Regions from separate parts of the Paenibacillus sp. MCAF9 genome, predicted to be linked through region 2. Evidence: riboswitches for the same ligand, from Rfam matches in the RefSeq annotation. Region 2 holds a riboswitch; each other region holds the start of a gene.
The links. A riboswitch is a leader RNA that binds a small molecule or an ion and turns the genes downstream of it on or off. The one in region 2 is predicted to bind ZMP and ZTP.
Positions count from the first base shown of each region.

Region 1: it holds a riboswitch for ZMP and ZTP, as region 2 does, so the genes downstream of both, rpiB (ribose 5-phosphate isomerase B) here and AB4Z45_RS10040 (IMP cyclohydrolase) in region 2, are expected to answer to the same signal.
Region 3: it holds a riboswitch for ZMP and ZTP, as region 2 does, so the genes downstream of both, AB4Z45_RS29315 (bifunctional 5,10-methylenetetrahydrofolate dehydrogenase/5,10-methenyltetrahydrofolate cyclohydrolase) here and AB4Z45_RS10040 (IMP cyclohydrolase) in region 2, are expected to answer to the same signal.

Region 1 covers NZ_JBFREL010000007.1:188,222-194,261, reverse strand. The annotation lists gene glyA (serine hydroxymethyltransferase) at 1-514, opposite strand, end outside; gene AB4Z45_RS14970 (TIGR01440 family protein) at 613-1,218, opposite strand; gene rpiB (ribose 5-phosphate isomerase B) at 1,235-1,693, opposite strand; ZMP/ZTP riboswitch at 1,792-1,872, opposite strand; gene AB4Z45_RS14960 (low molecular weight protein arginine phosphatase) at 1,956-2,534, opposite strand; gene AB4Z45_RS14955 (manganese efflux pump MntP) at 2,677-3,237, opposite strand; gene AB4Z45_RS14950 (L-threonylcarbamoyladenylate synthase) at 3,361-4,422, opposite strand; gene spoIIR (stage II sporulation protein R) at 4,547-5,311, opposite strand; gene AB4Z45_RS14940 (RNA polymerase sigma-70 factor) at 5,496-6,040, shown strand, end outside.
Region 2 covers NZ_JBFREL010000004.1:449,528-455,567, reverse strand. The annotation lists gene AB4Z45_RS10050 (S-layer homology domain-containing protein) at 1-173, opposite strand, end outside; gene AB4Z45_RS10045 (hypothetical protein) at 337-1,068, opposite strand; gene AB4Z45_RS10040 (IMP cyclohydrolase) at 1,323-2,036, opposite strand; ZMP/ZTP riboswitch at 2,096-2,175, opposite strand; gene AB4Z45_RS10035 (S-layer homology domain-containing protein) at 2,372-3,610, opposite strand; gene AB4Z45_RS10030 (DEAD/DEAH box helicase) at 3,723-5,141, opposite strand; gene AB4Z45_RS10025 (SDR family NAD(P)-dependent oxidoreductase) at 5,167-5,940, opposite strand; gene AB4Z45_RS10020 (chemotaxis protein CheX) at 6,018-6,040, opposite strand, start outside.
Region 3 covers NZ_JBFREL010000036.1:20,869-26,908, reverse strand. The annotation lists gene AB4Z45_RS29325 (ABC transporter ATP-binding protein) at 1-1,573, opposite strand, end outside; gene AB4Z45_RS29320 (ABC transporter ATP-binding protein) at 1,577-3,301, opposite strand; ZMP/ZTP riboswitch at 3,484-3,562, shown strand; gene AB4Z45_RS29315 (bifunctional 5,10-methylenetetrahydrofolate dehydrogenase/5,10-methenyltetrahydrofolate cyclohydrolase) at 3,628-4,473, shown strand; gene AB4Z45_RS29310 (sugar-binding transcriptional regulator) at 4,551-5,507, opposite strand; gene AB4Z45_RS29305 (5'-nucleotidase C-terminal domain-containing protein) at 5,679-6,040, opposite strand, start outside.

The sequences.
Region 1 (6,040 bases), on a different contig from region 2:
TAGCGCCTGCAACGATCAAACGAGGACGGTGCTTGAAAGCAAGCTTGCGAACTTCTTCATAATCAATAGTGAAGGAATCTTCTTGTACACCATATGCAACAAAGTTATAAAGCAATCCAGATGCATTAACAGGGCTGCCGTGTGTCAAATGTCCGCCATGTGCTAGATTCATACCAAGCACAGTGTCGCCAGGCTGCAAAGCTGCAAGGTAAACAGCCATGTTCGCTTGTGCGCCGGAGTGTGGTTGCACGTTCGCATGCTCAGCGCCAAAAAGCTCTTTCGCACGGTTGCGGGCAATATCCTCAACGATGTCAACATGCTCACAACCGCCATAGAAACGTTTGCTTGGGTAACCTTCTGCATATTTGTTCGTCAAAACGCTTCCCATAGCTTCCAAAACCGCTTCGCTAACGATGTTCTCGGATGCGATAAGCTCGATATTGTCACGTTGACGAGTAAGTTCTAGTCCTAGAGCTTTCAATACTTCTGGGTCTTGTTTGCGCAAATTTTCCATGATTAAATTCCTCCTCAAATTAGATACCCTTTATCAAGCAAAAACGTCTTCGGTGTCCTTTAGACGCTGAAAATCAAAAAATTATCGCTATAAATCAACTATTCGCAAGTTCCAGCAGATTGCTCTGCCGTTAGATTCTCGCTAAGCTCGTATACCGCTCGGGAGCCGCCTATTAACTTTGGCCTTGTGATAGCCATCGTGACATGCGCTCCTCCAATTTCACGAATCGTCGGACGAACGGGAACAGCCACCCGCTTCAAATGCATACCGATAAACGTATCACCAATATCGATGCCCGCATGCGCCTGCACCGTTTCCACCAAACAAGGTTCCTTCAGCTGACGATAGGCATAAGCTGCCATGGAGCCGCCCGCTTTAGGCACTGGCACTGCACCTACAATATCAAGCCCCAATCGTTCTGCAGAAGCTTGATCAATGACAAGCGCGCGATTCAGATGCTCACAGCATTGATAAACGGGAATAAAGCCAACTTCGCTGCGAACCGCTTCAACGCCTGCGTAAATTTGTGCAGCCGTTTCAATGGTGCCCGAAGTCCCGATGCGATGACCAAGCACCTCACTAGTACTTACACCGATTACTAGCAGCTGACTCATGCCAAGCTTGCCTGCCGCTGCCAGTTCCCGAACAATTTGCTCAACCTGTTCTGCAATGCTTCCAAGCTGTACGTTTTCGTCTACGTTCATTGCGAATGCCCCCTAATTAGGACTGGCTGATGTACTGTTCTTCAATTTGTTTCACTTTACTAACACGACCGACATGGCGTTCTCCATTTGAGAACGGCGTTTCAAGCCATATGCGAATAATTTCGAGTGCCACTCCAGGACCGATTACTCGTTCCCCAAGCGCCAAAACATTAGTATCATTATGCTCCCGAGTGGCTTTGGCTGAGAACATATCATTCACAAGCGCACAGCGGATGCCGCGTACTTTATTAGCCGCAATCGACATGCCGATACCTGTTCCACAAATGAGTATACCGCGCTCTGCTTTGCCGCTCGTAACAAGGTCGCATACGGGCAATGCATAGTCCGGATAATCGACGGATTGGTCACAGTTGCAGCCAAGATCTTCAATTTCATGACCAAGCGATCGAAGAAACGGTACAACTTCGTCCTTCAAACGATAACCTGCATGGTCAGCACCAATAGCAATTTTCAACGCAAAAGACCTCCTTAGAAATGAAACATCACAGTGCTAGTATACCTATTTTTGCCCAAAAAGACGAAAAAAGAGCATGACATGCTTATTAGCATGCTGCTCTTTGCCCAGGCGACCGGCCGTATATTCCGATGCTCCACCGTGGTTACCCACTTCCGTCGCCAGTTACATCGGAAACCGTATATTGTCATTTTATTATATCTTATACAGCTGCAAAAATCAATCGAACGGGAACAAAAATGACTTCCGCAACCCTGAACACTTATCTTTTGGCCAGCTTGTCCAGCAGCTTGACGAGCGCGTCCTCTATTTCGTTAGCACTGCTGCTGTATATAGCAAGCGAGCCTCCGAAAGGATCAACGATGTCAAAGCTCGGTATGCGACGCTCCAGCTCAAGCAATCGTCTTCTCTCGCCAGTCGTCAGCTGTTGGCCAAGCGCCTGCTTCATATGAAGCTCTGTATAAAGCTGCTCCAGCTCCTCAATATCGGCGAGCACTTGTGCGTCTTGATTTGCATATTCCTTTAACGTATAGATTTTGTCGACCGCTTCGGGATGCCATTGCAGCAAACCGCGCTTATGATTAACCGTCATTGTCAAAATAATATCAGCCCAACCAACCGCTTCGCTCGTCAGCGCCAGCGACGTGCTCTTATGCTCGATGTCCCGCTGCCTAAGGGTCTCCACAGCATGAGCTGACACGGGCAGTCCATCAATAGTAGATATGCCTGCGGAGCGAACGGCTACGGTGATCCCTCTCAATGCAGCCATTCGGCGAAGCATAGCCTCTGCCATCGGTGAGCGGCATGTATTGCCTGTACATACAAATAAAATACGTTTCACACTGCCAACTCCTTTTTGCACGTTATTCCAAGCTGTTCAACGATTAAGCGAAAACACCTGCAGCATTCCTTAGATGCTAAAGCAGCTTTGGCTTGAAATTTAAAATAAGACTGAAATTTTGTTCCGCTTTCTTACTTGTATTCTAAAAGATAAACAAGATGCCGAACACGAACAAAATTCCTCCGCCTATGGCCTCGCCATATTCGCCAAGCTGACCGCTGACTTTACGCCCCAGCATTAAACCACATATCGACATCAGCCCGCCGAGCAGACCGATAAGTAAAACCGTCATCAACATGTTTGCAGCGAACATCCCAAGCGTAATGCCTACTGAGAACGAGTCGATACTGACGCTAAGCGAAAGCACGAGCAAGCCCCAAAAAGATTTATGGTCAAAAGATTGAACCGCCTCGCCGCGCAGCGAGCTATAAATCATATGTCCGCCGAGCAGCACTAGCAAAATGCCTGCCGCAGTCGTGGCTACATCTCCAAGCAAGGAGCCGACGTATTGACCTGTAAAAATACCTGCCAGCGGCATGATCATATGAAACAATGCAGTTACAATGCCAAGCTTCAAAACATCTCGCAGCCTTATGCCTTTGAGCCCTATTCCGAGTCCCAGAGAAAATGCGTCTAGACTGAGTGCCACCGCAATAAAAAGCAGCGTCAAAAACTGTCCAGCTTGTAATTGTGCTTCAATCACAGCCTATCTCCCCCATGTCCGCTTGTAGTCTTTACCAAACATATGCGGACATGAGGACAAACATACTAGTGCGGTTTCAAGCTAATTTTGTTTCAAAAATGATCGTTCCCCTTACAGTGCTTTCTATACACGAATAATTCGGTTTCCAGCCGCTTTGGCTAACCGATTCATAAGCGCTGCGCCGATCCCATGCTCCGTGCAGCCCTCTGCCCAAATACGCTGAGCGCCTGCCCCGTCAAAATCTCGCAATGCCGCATAAAGCTGGTGCGCTGCTGTGCCAAGCTCCGCCTCGCTGCCTAATGAGAAAACATGATCTGCATCGTAGCGATTCAATCTCTCTTCGAAAGCAAGTACGCCAGTTACCTCGCCGCGCTTCTTTGCAGCTTCTACTTGATCTCGAATGTACGCTGACACAGCTTCAAATTGGCCTTGCACAAGCTCAAGCTCCCCTTGTGGCGCATAATGAGTATATTTCATGCCTGGCGATCGCGGAGCCGACTCCGGTTCATCTACCGAGGCACTATCAACCAACGCATGGGGTGCCGCTTCTTGAAGCGCTTCGCGCGTAATGCCGCCTGGCCGTAAAATTCGAATGCCATGCTCGCCAGCAAGCTCAATTACAGTAGATTCCAGGCCGACGCCTGTTGCACCGTCATCAACAAGACCATCGATCCGCCCATCCAAATCCTCCAGCACATGCTCAGCAAGTGTTGGGCTTGGCCTTCCAGAACGATTGGCGCTTGGTGCAGCAATTGGACAATCTGCGATCTCAAGCAGCGCAAGCGCTGTTCTATGATCCGGTATTCGAATACCAACGGTAGACAGTCCTGCCGTTACGAGCGGCGATAACGCATCCTCGCGAACGGGCAGTACAATGGTAAGTGGTCCTGGCCAAAACTGTTCCATCAACGATGAAGCCAGCTCCGAATACGGCAGCACCAGCTCATCTAACTGCTTGCGACCCGCAATATGCACAATAAGAGGGTTGTCCGATGGACGTCCCTTTGCGGTGAATATCCGCTCAACCGCCGCCGAGCTGCGAGCATCCGCGCCAAGCCCATAAACCGTCTCCGTAGGGAAAGCAATAATACCGCCTTCTCTTAATTGGCTGGCAGCCTCCGATAATTGTTCCCGCAGCTGAGAATCATGAGCCTGTTTTACGCGCCATACATTTGTTTTAGTCATCTCTATCCTTCAATCCTTGCTCTTAATTGAAATTGTTCATTCATTCGTTATTATAGCATAAGCACCCGCAAACAAGCAGAAACGACAACTGCACCTTTACATTCAAAGGTGCAGCTGTCGTTTCTTATGAAAACAGTGATTTAATCCAATTGATAAAAGATTCAATCATTTCCCAAATAAAAAATTTTGCTTCCGGCGCTTCGCCTTGGGAAGGAGTATCTGCTGGAGCTGCTGCTAATGAAGCTGTCTTAGCCGCTGCACTATTCGATTTCACAACTGATGCTTGCTCTGTCTCTGTTCCAGCTGCTGCTGATGCTTCACCGCTTACAGCATCGATAAAACATAACGGCGGGAACAATACACACCACCAATTTTGTCCGCCGCCTTCGCCAAGTGTAATACGAAGGGCTTCATAGTCGCCAGCAGGGTAAACTTGATTGCCGTACATTTTTGTCGGGAACGGTACCATTCCAAGCTCTGCGGATGAGCCATATTCAAAGCCGCGGCTCTTTAGCACTTCTGCTGTAATGCGTTCAATTTCAGGCATATTAGCGAGAATCGTCTGACGTGCTTCCTCAATCGTCTGAGGTCCCGTCACCCAGCTATTCATCGCTTTAACGATTTCATCCCGGACAAGACGTTTCACGACTTGATCAGCAGGATTATCGGAATTGGCTAAAATACGAAGGCGAATGGCTTCCTGTGGGATCTCTCCGCCTGCAACCGCAGCATCCATTTGCTGAGCTTCCCAGCTCATAATTAAAATGATAAGTGCAAAAATAATAAAACCATATGATTTGCGATAAACAAATTTATTAGCCTTACCCGAATTAGAATGAGCGGATTTAGAAATATTGGAATAGGAATGAATAGAATAATGGCTGGACATATAACACAAGCTCCTCTCGTCGCACCCGTCAGTGCGTCTGCTTGCGTTCCGGAACGTATCTATCCGTCATTATGTCCGCTTTGCTTAATATATAAACCTATCAATCTATCTATTTTTTATCTTATCGCAGACGCTCTTCTAGCAGGCTATACTATTTTCAATAAATGAGAAGGATGGATGAAGAATGGATTTCCAAAAAACTTATGCAGCGTATCGACCGCTGCTCCATTCCATTGCTTATCGGATGCTTGGCACATTCAGCGAGGCCGAGGAATTGGTCCAGGATGTGTTTGCAGACTACAGCCTTTTGGACCCTAGTGAAATTAAAAATGAGAAGGCCTATCTCGTTCGAATGCTCACTAACCGCTCGATCAATCTCAGCCAATCCGCGCGCAAAAGAAAAGAAGTATATGTTGGACAGTGGCTGCCCGAACCAGACGTCAGCACCGTTGAGCTGGATCCTGCTGAAATTTATGCGGAGCATGAAGAGATTTCCTACGCGCTGCTTGTCATGCTTGAGCAGCTAACAGCAGTTGAGCGGGCTGTGTTTATTTTAAGAGAATCACTTCAATACGACTATGAGGATATCGCTGCATGCTTACATAAAACGACAGCAAACTGTCGTAAAATATACAGCCGAGCCAAAGAGAAGCTTCAGGAAGATAGATCGATGCTACCCATGAACACGGATAAAGCCGAGCCCCTCGCTGTTGCCTTCATGGAAGCAGC
Region 2 (6,040 bases):
TCATCATCCAAATGATCATACACATTATTAAAATAGTTATAATGGCTGGCGCCGCTATTTACTAGAGTTTCCGAAGCTGGATTGGCATTAACGATATTGGCAGCTGGCAAAATTAATAATGCAGCCAATATAAGAGCTAACCATCTTTTGGATGTATTAAATTGTAATTTCATGTTCATTCCTCGTTTTCATCAAATTTTGTCGATGTGCCAAGTGTGAAATATGTATTCTCCACTAGTCGCTTCAAGATCTCGTGCAGGGAGCCGGTCATAAGAGGCTGATCTGCCTCTTATGGCCACCCCCATTTCATAATTCATGAATACGTATTTCTTGTTTCTAGCAGATTTCTTCTTCCGTCGTCGATGGTGCTGGCTGTTGACCTTCGGAAGACGAAGATGATGATGAAGAGGAAGAAGAAGGAGCCTCTGAGGATGATGGTGCTTTCGGCTGTACCGTATCTTTTTTCACAAATGAGACCGATTTAGATGGCTTCTTTTCTTCTTTTGCAGCTGGCTCTGCTGGTTTCGATTGTGTTTCTTCTTTCGCAGCAGGTGCTGCTGCTTTTGGCTCTTCTTTTACAACGGCTGCAGCTTTAGGCTGGCTTTCTTCTTTCACCGTCGTTGCTGCTTTAGGCTGGGCAGTCTCTTTCGGCTGAGTCGCTGTTTTTTCAACCGATGTATTTGCTTTAGCCGCAGGCTCTTCCTTTGCTGCTGCCGCTTTAGCTGCAGGCGCCTCTTCCTTCTTATCTACAGCAAGAGTAACTTTGGATTTATCTTCTTGTTTCGCATCTTCTTTTTCTGCTTCAGGTTTATTAGCCTCTATCGTGTCCGCCGTTTTTGCTTGCGGTTGTTTTTCGCCTTCTGCTGCAGCTGTGTTTACTTCTGATTTTTTCTCTGTGTCAGAAACGGTAATGATTTTGGATTGATTCTCTTCTTTTGCTTCGGTAACAATTGCAGCGTTGTCCTTCACCGCAGGCGCACCTTGCGCCTGTTTGGCAGATACGACAACATAGGTTAGAGCTGAGAAGGCTACTGTTGCAGAAATTAATGTTAGTGTTAGTTTTTTCATGATTGTAAACATCCCTTTCGCTTCGCTCTTTGAGCTTTTTTGTTTTTTTGGATAAAAAAAGGAGACCCAACAAGGCGCAGAACTGCGCTCCTATTGAATCTCTGGTGGTCCAGTAGATTATCTTCTTTTGTCATCCTACAAAATGGTTTTTCAACTCACTTTGAATATATTCCTATATTATTCCTCAAAAACGACCCTGTCAACGATTATTTAAATTTTTCCCATCGTTTTTGTCGGAATTAATTATAGAGACACTAAAACGTCTGATTTTTATTTATTATTTTAAATTCCACCTTACGATCATCGGTATGAATAAACTTCACAAGCAATGAAATTTTATGATCTGCGTTTATGCTGCTCCAGTAAAATTGAGCCGTTTCATCCATTGAATCAAATAAAGGAACCTCCAGCGGTTCACCTTCAAAAGATCTCAAAATACCATTTTCTTCACCTTTATAAGTGTGAATGCAATGACCTATCCCTTTTGTAAAAGAGTCGTAATGAAAGAAATGACGGATGCAAAATGACGGATCGTTTTGCCTTGTTTTCAAAATGGACAAGCTGTACAAAGCTGATTCAGTATCAATAATACCGGAAATACGCGGTGTATAATGGGGAGCATCCGGTTCAAACTTTCTGCTTTTTAATGCATCTTCAAACGTTGCACTTTTGCCATAAGCTTCATAGATGGTTTCAGTCTGATCTCCATTGGAAATGATATGCATCCCATTCATACTCTTTATCGGATCATAAATAATCAATGAAGGGTCTTCCATTTTTGCCGCATCATATGCTATGTTTCTTACAAACTGCTCATTGCGCTCAAAGATTCGGTTGCGACTGTTCGCGCTTCTGCCCATTATCCAATACACTTGAACAAAATGTTTTCCTGACGGGCTCATCCCCACGATTATTGTTCTACCAGGATACGGATTATTAAATAACTGATCTTCATAGGACTGCAACATACTCACCTCAACCTTTTTATTTTATCTGAAAATAAAAAAAGCATTTGATCATCGATCAAATACTTTGCCCAGGCGCACGACATATGAAATAGGTGCTCCCTCGTGGTCATCCACGTTTACGCCAGTTGCACCTACCTGAAATTTACATTTATTATAGTTCGATATCGCAATTGAAATCAAGCTCTATTTCTAACGAACTGTTTCGTGCTTATTATGCAGAAAACTAAGCGCTGCTGGATTCGTAAGCTATTATATTGATTGTTGAGCAATGGAAAAAGGGCTGTTCCAAAAGTAGAAAAATCTACTTTCAGGACAGCCCTTCTCTTATTTAAACCTTATTTCACTTCAATTGATTTAACTGTGCCATTGTCGCCTTTTACTTGTACATATTGACCAACCTTCAGCTGCGAGGAGTCACCTGTGATGACTACACTTGGATCAATGCTGAATGTTGTGACAACTGCCTGTGAGTTTTCATATCGAGTAATGAGAGAAACCGTCGTCAATTTCGCCTGATTGTTGAACGTTAATGTATTAATAATTCCGTTCTCCGAGAAAGCTGTACTAACAGGAGCCGACTTCGTTACTTCAATAAATACGATACGATTGAGATACGTACGAACGAGTACCTCATCACCTGCTCGGAGTGAGCTCACTGGCGATTTTTTATCATCTCTGAAAATAAACACATTCGAATCTAATGCTAGTGAAACCTCCGTGTTATCTCCTTTAACAACCGTCAGCTTGCCATCAGCAGGAGCTGCTTTTAGCTTGCCTATAATGGCTTGTGCATCATGATTAGGCATTTCCGTATCTGTACGATCGAGAAGCGCTGCCAGCTCTGCACGGGTTACTGGTTGATTAGGACGGAACGTTTTTCCATTCTTATCATTGTAGCCGGTAATAATGCCTTTCTTCAAAGCAAGAGCTACATAACCTACTGATCCAGCAGGGATCTCTTTTGCATCCTTAAAGTCAAGCTTCGTATTATTGAGCGCCTTCGCTTCGTCTTCCAGTTTAAGCGCTTTTACGAGAAGAATCGTAGACCATAGCCTTGTCGCGTTTGCTTCCGGTTTCACTTCCGATTCAGTCTCAGAGAATAGATCGTTCTCCAGCGCTACTGCAACGTAACCAACAGCCCAAGGGTATTTTTTTGCGATTTTATCCCCGTCATTAAATTGCAAATCCGTTTTCATTTTATCTGCTGATTCCGCTTGTGAGCGAAGACCCATCAATCTGACAGCAGCAGTCAACGTTTCAATACGGTTGATTTTCTGATTAGGCTTAAATGTACCATCCTCGTAGCCAGTAAATACGCCCTTTGACGCTAACCGCATAATGTATTCCATAGCCCACTTCAGATCGTCCTCATCTTGGAATTGCCATGTTACTTTATGTTTATCGTCCTTGTCATACTTGTCATCCTTGTCCTCATGACGGCCTTTATCATCATTACGATCGCCATCATGCCCTTTGCCTTTACCGCCATCTGCAAAAGCTGACGTCGCACCGCCCGCAAGCATCAGCAGCGCAAGCGAAGAAATTGCTGTCTTTTTCCACATTGTTTGTTTCATCAAGAAAGCCACACTCCTTTTTCGATTGCGGGTTTTGCCGCATTTTTTACCTTCGCCCATACGTTTCGGGAGAGGCAGATCGATTTAAGAGGGTGGCTTTCAAAATAAATTTTTATGATTGTTCCTTATCGGCCTCGCGTTTAGCTTTCAGCCACTTAGGAGCACCTTTGTTTTTACCTTCGCGCTTTCGCTCCACTTTCTTAGGAGCAGGCTTCGCTGCTGGCTTTGGTTTCGGCGGAGCAGTTACTGCTTTCGTCTCTACAAGCTTCGTTTGTTTCGGAGCAGCAGCTGCACTTTTATTCTCTGCAGCTCGCTTCGTTTGCAACGCTTCTGAGCGATCTGCAAGCTTTGCTTCATGACGAGCCGCAAACGGTTTTGTTGCTTCTCGCAGCTCTTCCTCGCTAAGAAGCTTTCCTCTGAACATTGTCCGTTCTGTCAATTCGATGCCCAGCTGCTTGCGGAATTTCTCCATAATAAACAGCTCCTGCGGCGTAACAATGGAAACGACTGTACCAGGACGTCCCATACGGCCCGTGCGTCCTGCACGATGCACATAGTGATCCGCATCCGATGCAGGATCAAGCTGAATGACGAGCGGCAGACCTTCAATATCAAGGCCTCTAGCCGCAACATCCGTCGCTAGCAGCAGCTGGCAGCGACCCTCGCGAAAACGTGTCAATGTTGCTGCACGGCGCTGTTTATCCGCATCCCCATACAAAGCCTCAACAGTAAAGCCTTCATAGCTTAGTTTCGATTCCCAGTTGGAAATGTTGTCGGTATCATTTAGGAAAAGCAGCGCAGAGGCCGGGTTCAGCAAGCGAACAAGTCTTCTTGCCGTATCGGTTTTATCACGCTTATCGCTAACGATAAAGTAATTATCGATCGTTTGTGATACGGTATGCTCCGGCGTAACCTGAATGCGTTCCGGGTTTTTCATCCAGCGTCCTTCAAAACGAGCCATTTGATCTGGATATGTCGCGGAGAAAAAAGCAATTTGGTGTTCTTTACCGACACTATGCAAAATGATCTCGACCTCTTTTGTCGAGCCGAGCTGAAATACTTGATCCGCTTCATCAACTACAACATTTTTCACATCATTCAGCTTGAGCTTGCGCAGCTTAAGCAATTCGTGAATTCGCCCTGGTGTACCAATAACCAGCTGCGGGCGCAGCTTCAATTTCTCTACCTGCCGCTTTAATGCAGCTCCGCCAATCAATTGCTGAACGCGAATGTTCAGCGGCTCCGCGTACACTTCTGCTACACGAACAATTTGCATCGCAAGCTCCTGTGTTGGAGCCAAAATAATCGCTTGAATCGCGCTTGAATGCGAATTAAGCTTCTGAAGAAGCGGCAACAAATACGCAAGCGTTTTACCTGTGCCCGTCTGCGACCTCGCTGAAACGTCGCTTCCTCCAAGCAGTATTGGAATCGTATTTGCCTGTACATCGGTTGGTTCAATAATTCCATTTGCTGTGAGCTTATCCGACAGCAGTTCATTAATTCCTATTTCATACCATGTGTGCTTACTCATTTTTAATCCTCTCTCATTTAAACCTTTATTTTCGATTTAACATACCGCCGAATAGCCGATCAATGGTTCGCGGCAGCATTTGATATAGTTTAATACCAAAAGCTGCGGTTTTCGGCAGGTCAAGCTCGGCTTTTCTCCGCTCGATTAAACGAATGATTTTTTTGACTACATATTCTGGCTTCATCATAAACCAATTGACATTTTTAACGTAAGAGCCGGAAGGATCAGCCAGCGAGAAAAAAGGCGTATCTATTGGACCTGGATTAACCGCAGATACCTGAATTCCCTGCTCCCGAAGCTCCATGCGAAGCGCATTAGTAAAGCCAAGCACAGCATGCTTTGTGGCTGTGTAGCTGGTTGATTTGGCAGTGCCTATTTTGCCTGCTAAAGATGCTATGTTTACAATATGTCCGCTTCCTTGCTTTACCATATGAGGAACAACTGCCTTCGTGCAGCGTACGATGCCTAGGTAGTTCGTGTCCATCATTTGCTCAAAGCTTTCCACATTCATGCTCATAAAATTCTCGAATTTGCCGTAGCCAGCGTTGTTCAGCAATACATCTATTTTACCATATTCCGCAATGACAGCTTCTACTGTTCGCTTCACCTGTTCATTATCGGTCACGTCCATCTGATAGAACGAGCTTTTCCCCTTTATTGCAGCGGAAATCTCCTTTAGCTTCGAGATGTTGCGTCCAGTCAAAACTGGGATCGCCCCCCGCTCAGCCAGCATTTTAGCCATTAACGCTCCGATTCCGCTTGATGCACCGGAGATGAAAATCACTTTGCCTCTTAACATCCATCATCACCCATTTACAATTTTACTTGATTGGTATTGCAGACGCAAAAAAAGCTCCCTAAGGAGCCATTTCTATGCTAAGATGCGATTAAAACTTGGA
Region 3 (6,040 bases), on a different contig from region 2:
TGCCGCTAAGCAGCTTCTTCATCGCTTCTTGAATTTGGAGCTCAGCCAGCGTATCTACACTGCTCGTTGCTTCATCGAGTATAAGCAGCGCAGGGTCTCCAAGAATGGCACGAGCAATCGTGATAAGCTGGCGCTGCCCGTGGCTTATGTTCCCGCCTTCCGCTGTCAATTCGGTCTCATAGCCTAGCGGCAGCTTCGTGATGAAGCTATTCGCATTCGCTTGAACAGCCGCCGCTTCCACCTCTTCATCGGTAGCATCCAGCTTGCCGTAGCGGATATTCTCACGAATCGTACCCGAGAACAAATGGGCATCCTGCAGCACGATTCCTAGCTGTTTGCGCAAGCTGTTTTTGTCTATCGTGCAAATGTCTTCGTCATCAATCAGTATTTGACCGTCCTTGATCTCATAGAATCGCCCAATCAGATTAATGATCGTAGTCTTGCCCGCTCCAGTTGGACCCACTAGCGCAACGGTTTCTCCCGGCTTCGCAATAAAGGAGATGTTATTAAGCGCTGCGGTTCCGTCGTTATATTCAAACCGCACATCGCGAAACTCTACCTTGCCGCCAATCGATTCCATCTCTTTCACGGACTCGGGTTCTTCATATTCTGATGGAATATCCATCATCTCAAATACCCGCTCCGCGCCTGCTACCCCTGACTGAATCATGTTATATTGATTGGCAACCTCATTTAGAGGGCCAGAGAATTGCTTTGAATAACCGAGAAAGCTTATGATGACGCCCACTGTTGCATGGTCATGAATTGCCAGCCAGCCGCCGACACCTGCAATGATCAAATAGCTGATATGACCAAACATGTTCATGAACGGGCCCATCGTACCTGAATAAATTTGGGCTTTTGTTCCGACTCTCTTCAGCTTGGCATTAGCGGCGCTGAACTTCTCAGCCATGCGCTCCTCTTGATGAAACAGGGCTACGACCTTGTGCCCCGATACCGTCTCCTCAATAAACCCGTTAAGCCCGCCAAGCTCCTGCTGCTGTCCTTTGAACTGACGCTGGGTTATCTTCGCAATTCGTTTGGTAACTATAACAATGAGCGGAATAACGATAAGTGCTACAAGCGTGAGCCACACGTTTAAGAAAAGCATCATCGCGAACGAGCCTATGAGCATGATGACGCTTGAGATGATCTGAATTAAGCTTTGATTCAGCGTATTCGTAACATTGTCGATGTCATTTGTCGTGCGGCTCATGAGCTCTCCGTGATTTTTACTCGCAAAAAACGGGATAGGCAGCTTTTGCAAATGATTAAATAATTCCTTGCGAAGGCTCCATACGGTCCGCTGCGACACATCAGCTAAATATAGGGCTTGAAGCCAGCTGACTAAGCTGCCAGCCGCGTATAGGCCAAACATAAGCAAACAAATAGAAAGCAGCCCATCGTATCGCTTCGCAATAATATAATCATCCAAAGCTTTGCCCAAAAAATAAGGACCAGCGAGCGTAAGCCCTGCGGCAACTATCGTTAGTGCAATAACCGCCAGCAGTCTAGCGCGGCCATGAAGCAAATAAGTTCCAATTCTTCTTAATGTCGTTAGCGTATGATTCATCTATCAAGCTCCTTGCTGGGAAAAGGCCATTTTCTGGTATAGCTTGCTTTGTTCAAGAAGCTCCTGATGCGTGCCAATGGCTGTAATTCGACCATCCTCAAGCACGATAATCCGATTTGCCTGCTGTACGGATGCAATTCGCTGGCCAATGATAAGACAAGTGCTGCTCTTCATAATCTCTTGCAATGATTTGCGTATGAGTAAATCCGTTCTCAGATCAACCGCGCTTGTACAATCATCAAGGATGACAATTTTGGGTTTCAGCAGCAGCGTCCGGGCAATGGACAAACGCTGCTTTTGACCGCCGGACAGATTGACCCCGCGCTGGCCAAGCAGCGTATCGTAGCCATTCTCCAGCTCCATAATGAAGGCATGAGCCTCAGCTGCCTTGGCTGCTGCCTCTATTTCATCCTGACTCGCATCCGGTTTGCCATAGCTGATATTGTCACGAATGGTTCCACTGAACAGATGCGCCTGCTGAAGCACCATACCGATATGGCTATGCAGCTCTGCAGAAGCAATCTCGTTAATTGGATGGGAATCAATGCGAATCATCCCCTCTGTCGCTTCATAAAACCTTGGAATGAGGCTGACCAGCGTTGATTTTCCTGAGCCGTTCACCCCTACGATCCCAATCGTCTCGCCCGGCTCTATATCCAGATCTATGTCGTGAAGTATATTTTTCTCCGAGCCTTCATAGCTGAAGCTCACATGGTCAAACGTAATTCTGCCAGCCTGTATTTTCTTGGACTGCTCGTTAGCTTTTCGTTCAGCTGTCCATTTATCTGCCGGCACCTCCAATATCTCGTTAATTCGGTCAGCAGAAGCCTTGGCCCGAGAGATTGCAATCAATTGATTTCCAAGTCCTAGAGTAGAAAAGAGAAGCTGTGTAATATAAGTTAAAAAGGCGGCGAGACTGCCCACTGACAGCGCCCCGTGCTCAGAAAGCATTCCCCCATACCATAATGCAGCTACAATGCTAAAATTAAGAATGATCGACACAAGCGGCGTATTAAGCGCAACGATCTTAGCTGCTTTTAGACTGGCATGCAGTAGATTTGAGTTTGTTTCATTAAAACGTTCTTCCTCGTAATCGGACCGTACAAATGCTTTCACAACACGGATACCGGACAAATTTTCTTGCATAACGGTATTCACTTGATCGAGCCGGTGCTGCATCATTGAAAACAAAGGAACGGTAATCCGAGTTGTAATGATGAGGAAGAGAGCTAATAAGGGTATCATTGCGAGCAAAATAATAGATAGGCGCGGGCTTATTACAAAAGCCATGACCAGACTGCCGATAATAATGAATGAACTTCGTGCAAATACGCGAAGCAGCAGCAATACTAAGTTCTGAATTTGTGTGACATCGCCCGTCAGTCTCGTCACGATCGAGCCTGAACCAAAACGGTCAAGCGATCGAAGCGACAGCGACTGGATTTTTTGAAACAGCTCCTGCCTCAGATCAGCCCCAAAGTTTTGCGACGCTATCGTCGAGAACACCGTACAGCCGACACCTGCTATTAGTCCGATTAATGCGGCGATCAGCATTTTGGGAGCGGTGCTCGCGATTGCTGTGAGATCACCTGCTATAATGCCCTCATTCACAATGCTCGCCATGAACCGCGGCTGCAGCAAATCCATGAACACCTCTAGCAGCATAAACAACGGTGCCAGCACAGCGCTCAGCCAATATTTCCTCAAAAATCTAGTGAGCTTTAACAACTTACCACCTCAATCTCCCATCATTTTGCGCAAACTGCAAATAAAGAGGGCAGCGCGACCCGCTCCCTCTTGGTATAGTAATTATAGCACCCATTCTCTTGTTTCTACACCTAAATAATCATAAAATAACGTTGATGGCTCGCTTTTGAACTTTCCACCTGTTAAAATCAAAATACCAATAAAAAGCTGTGCGTAACTGGCGGAACATGGATAGCCATGAGGAAGCGCACAGATCATTAGCCGTACGCCTGGGCAAAGGTAAGGGGACATACCCCTTGCCTTTTTATGTTTTTTTAACATCTATTTATAAGGGGCTGAGGTAGAAGATGACGGAGAAACTGATTTTGGATGGAGCCATTGTGGCCGATGCGATTAAAGAGCAATTGAAAGAAAGAGTTGAGACTCTAAGCAAGCGGGGAATCATTCCATGCTTAGCGACGATACTGGTGGGCGATGACCCTGCGTCTGAAACCTACGTTCGAATGAAGGGCAATGCATGCAAGAGGCTTGGCATTGATTCCAAACGTATTCATTTGAACAAAAACATTTCAACGGATGATTTGATTGACGTTATTTTGCAGCTTAATGAAGACCCGCTTATTCACGGCATCCTCTTGCAGCACCCCGTACCGCATCAAATTGATGAGCGTGCTGCCTTTGAAGCGATTAGTATCCATAAGGATGTTGATGGTGTAACCGCGCTAGGTTTTGCTCAAAATGCATTTGGTTATGCCCAGTATCCGTCATGTACCCCTGCTGCTATTATGGCTATTCTTGATTACTATAACATCAAGGTTGAAGGCAAACATGCCGTCGTCGTTGGACGAAGCCCGATTCTCGGCAAACCCGTTTCTCAGATGCTGCTGAACCGCAATGCAACCGTAACAACCTGTCATTCCAAAACGGAAAATGTAGCGGAGCTATTGCGTCTTGCCGATATCGTCGTTGCTGCAGTCGGCAAACCAAGCTTTATTCAAGGCGAATGGATTCGCGATGGCGCTGTAGTGCTAGATGCAGGGTACAATAAAGGGAATATTGGGGACGTTGATTACGAGGCGTGCCTAGCAAAAGCAAGTGCGATCACCCCTGTGCCTGCAGGCGTAGGTCCTGTTACGATCGCCACGCTTCTGAAGCATACGGTTGACTCCGCTGAGCGATTTGCACTTCATTAAGAGAGATAGGAAGAAAAACGAGAGGATCTTATTTGCTGCCTTGCAGCTAAGATCCCCTCGTTCGTTCTATAGGACGTCTACACATCCCGTTCTAATAGATACCTCGCTGTAAACTGATCGGTAATGAGTACATTCGTGTAGCCGCCGCGCAGCGCGCCATAAATGCCATCTACCTTCTTCGCTCCGCCTGCCACAAGTATCGACTGGTCCTTGCGCTTCAGTTCATCGAGACTGATTCCAATCGTGCGCTGGTTCATGAGTGTTGAACAAATATTGCCTGTTATATCGATATAGCGTGAGCATATATCCCCAGCTGCCTTCTCGCGAATAATTTCCAGATCGGAATCTGTGAAATAATTGGCTCTAATTAATACAGAATCATCCGTAGGGGCTCCCACGGTTACAACGGCAATATTAGAGAGCTTCCCTAGCTCCAAAATATTGCGGATATGGCGATCCGATTCAATCGTCCGCTTGACAACCTCATGATCAACAAGCGCCGGCAACGGAATAAAGTAAGGTATCGTATGGAAAGCCTTGCCGAATAAATGAACAATTTCATAAGCGTATGTATTGGTCTCTGAATGGCTAACCCCTCCGTTGAGCTGCACGACCTTAACGTCGCGAACCGGCTTATCCTTAAGCTGAGAAGCCATTTGAAAGAGCGTCGTTCCCCACGTTGTCGCAATGATATCGCCATCTTTTACCGTATCGTATAAATAGTTCGCTGCCGCTTCGCCAATATACCTTTTTACGATGCTGTCCTCATACTGCGGCACAGAAACGATAACCGCTTTTTTCAGCCCAAACTTCGCTTCCAAACGATTCGCCAGAACAAAATTGTTTTCGTTCGGGTGTACGATTTTTATTTGAACGTACCCCTCATCTTTCGCCTGCTGTAAAAATCTTGATATCGTAGGGCGCGATACCCCCAGCTTCTGAGCGATTTCTTCCTGATTATAATCTAGTTCATAATACAGCCTTGCTACATCAATCATTTTGCTAAGCTTATCATCCAGTCGATCATCAGCCATCCAAGTTTCACTCTTTCTATTTATGTCTAGAAATGCAAACGGTATCTACTCCCTCTAATTTAACATAGGTTTCAAATGAAGTGTCGCCTTCTTTGTATGAAAACAACAAATCTTACTAAAAAAAACGTCCCACCCCACTCTTAACAAGTGGAATGGGACGCTTTTGCTTAATTAAATTCCGTTTCTTCCTTCATACTCTAGTGCGGACAAAATCAGTGTAACCACATCTGCTCTTGTTGCATTTTTCTTAGGTGCAAATTTATTGCCGCCCATGCCTGCTACTAGTCCTTCGGCTTGTGCCGCAGCGATATAAGGACGTGCCCATACAGGGATGTCACTCAAATCAGCAAACGTCGGCTTCGCCTTCGGATCAACTTTAATGCCTAGTGCGCGAACAAGAATTACGGTCATTTCCGTTCTTGTTAATTCACTTGATGGTCGAAGCGTATTATCCTCGTAGCCTGCAATGACCTTATCTTCAATAAGCTGTGCAAAGAAGGAGCGTGCCCATGCAGGAACTTTATCTGCATCTG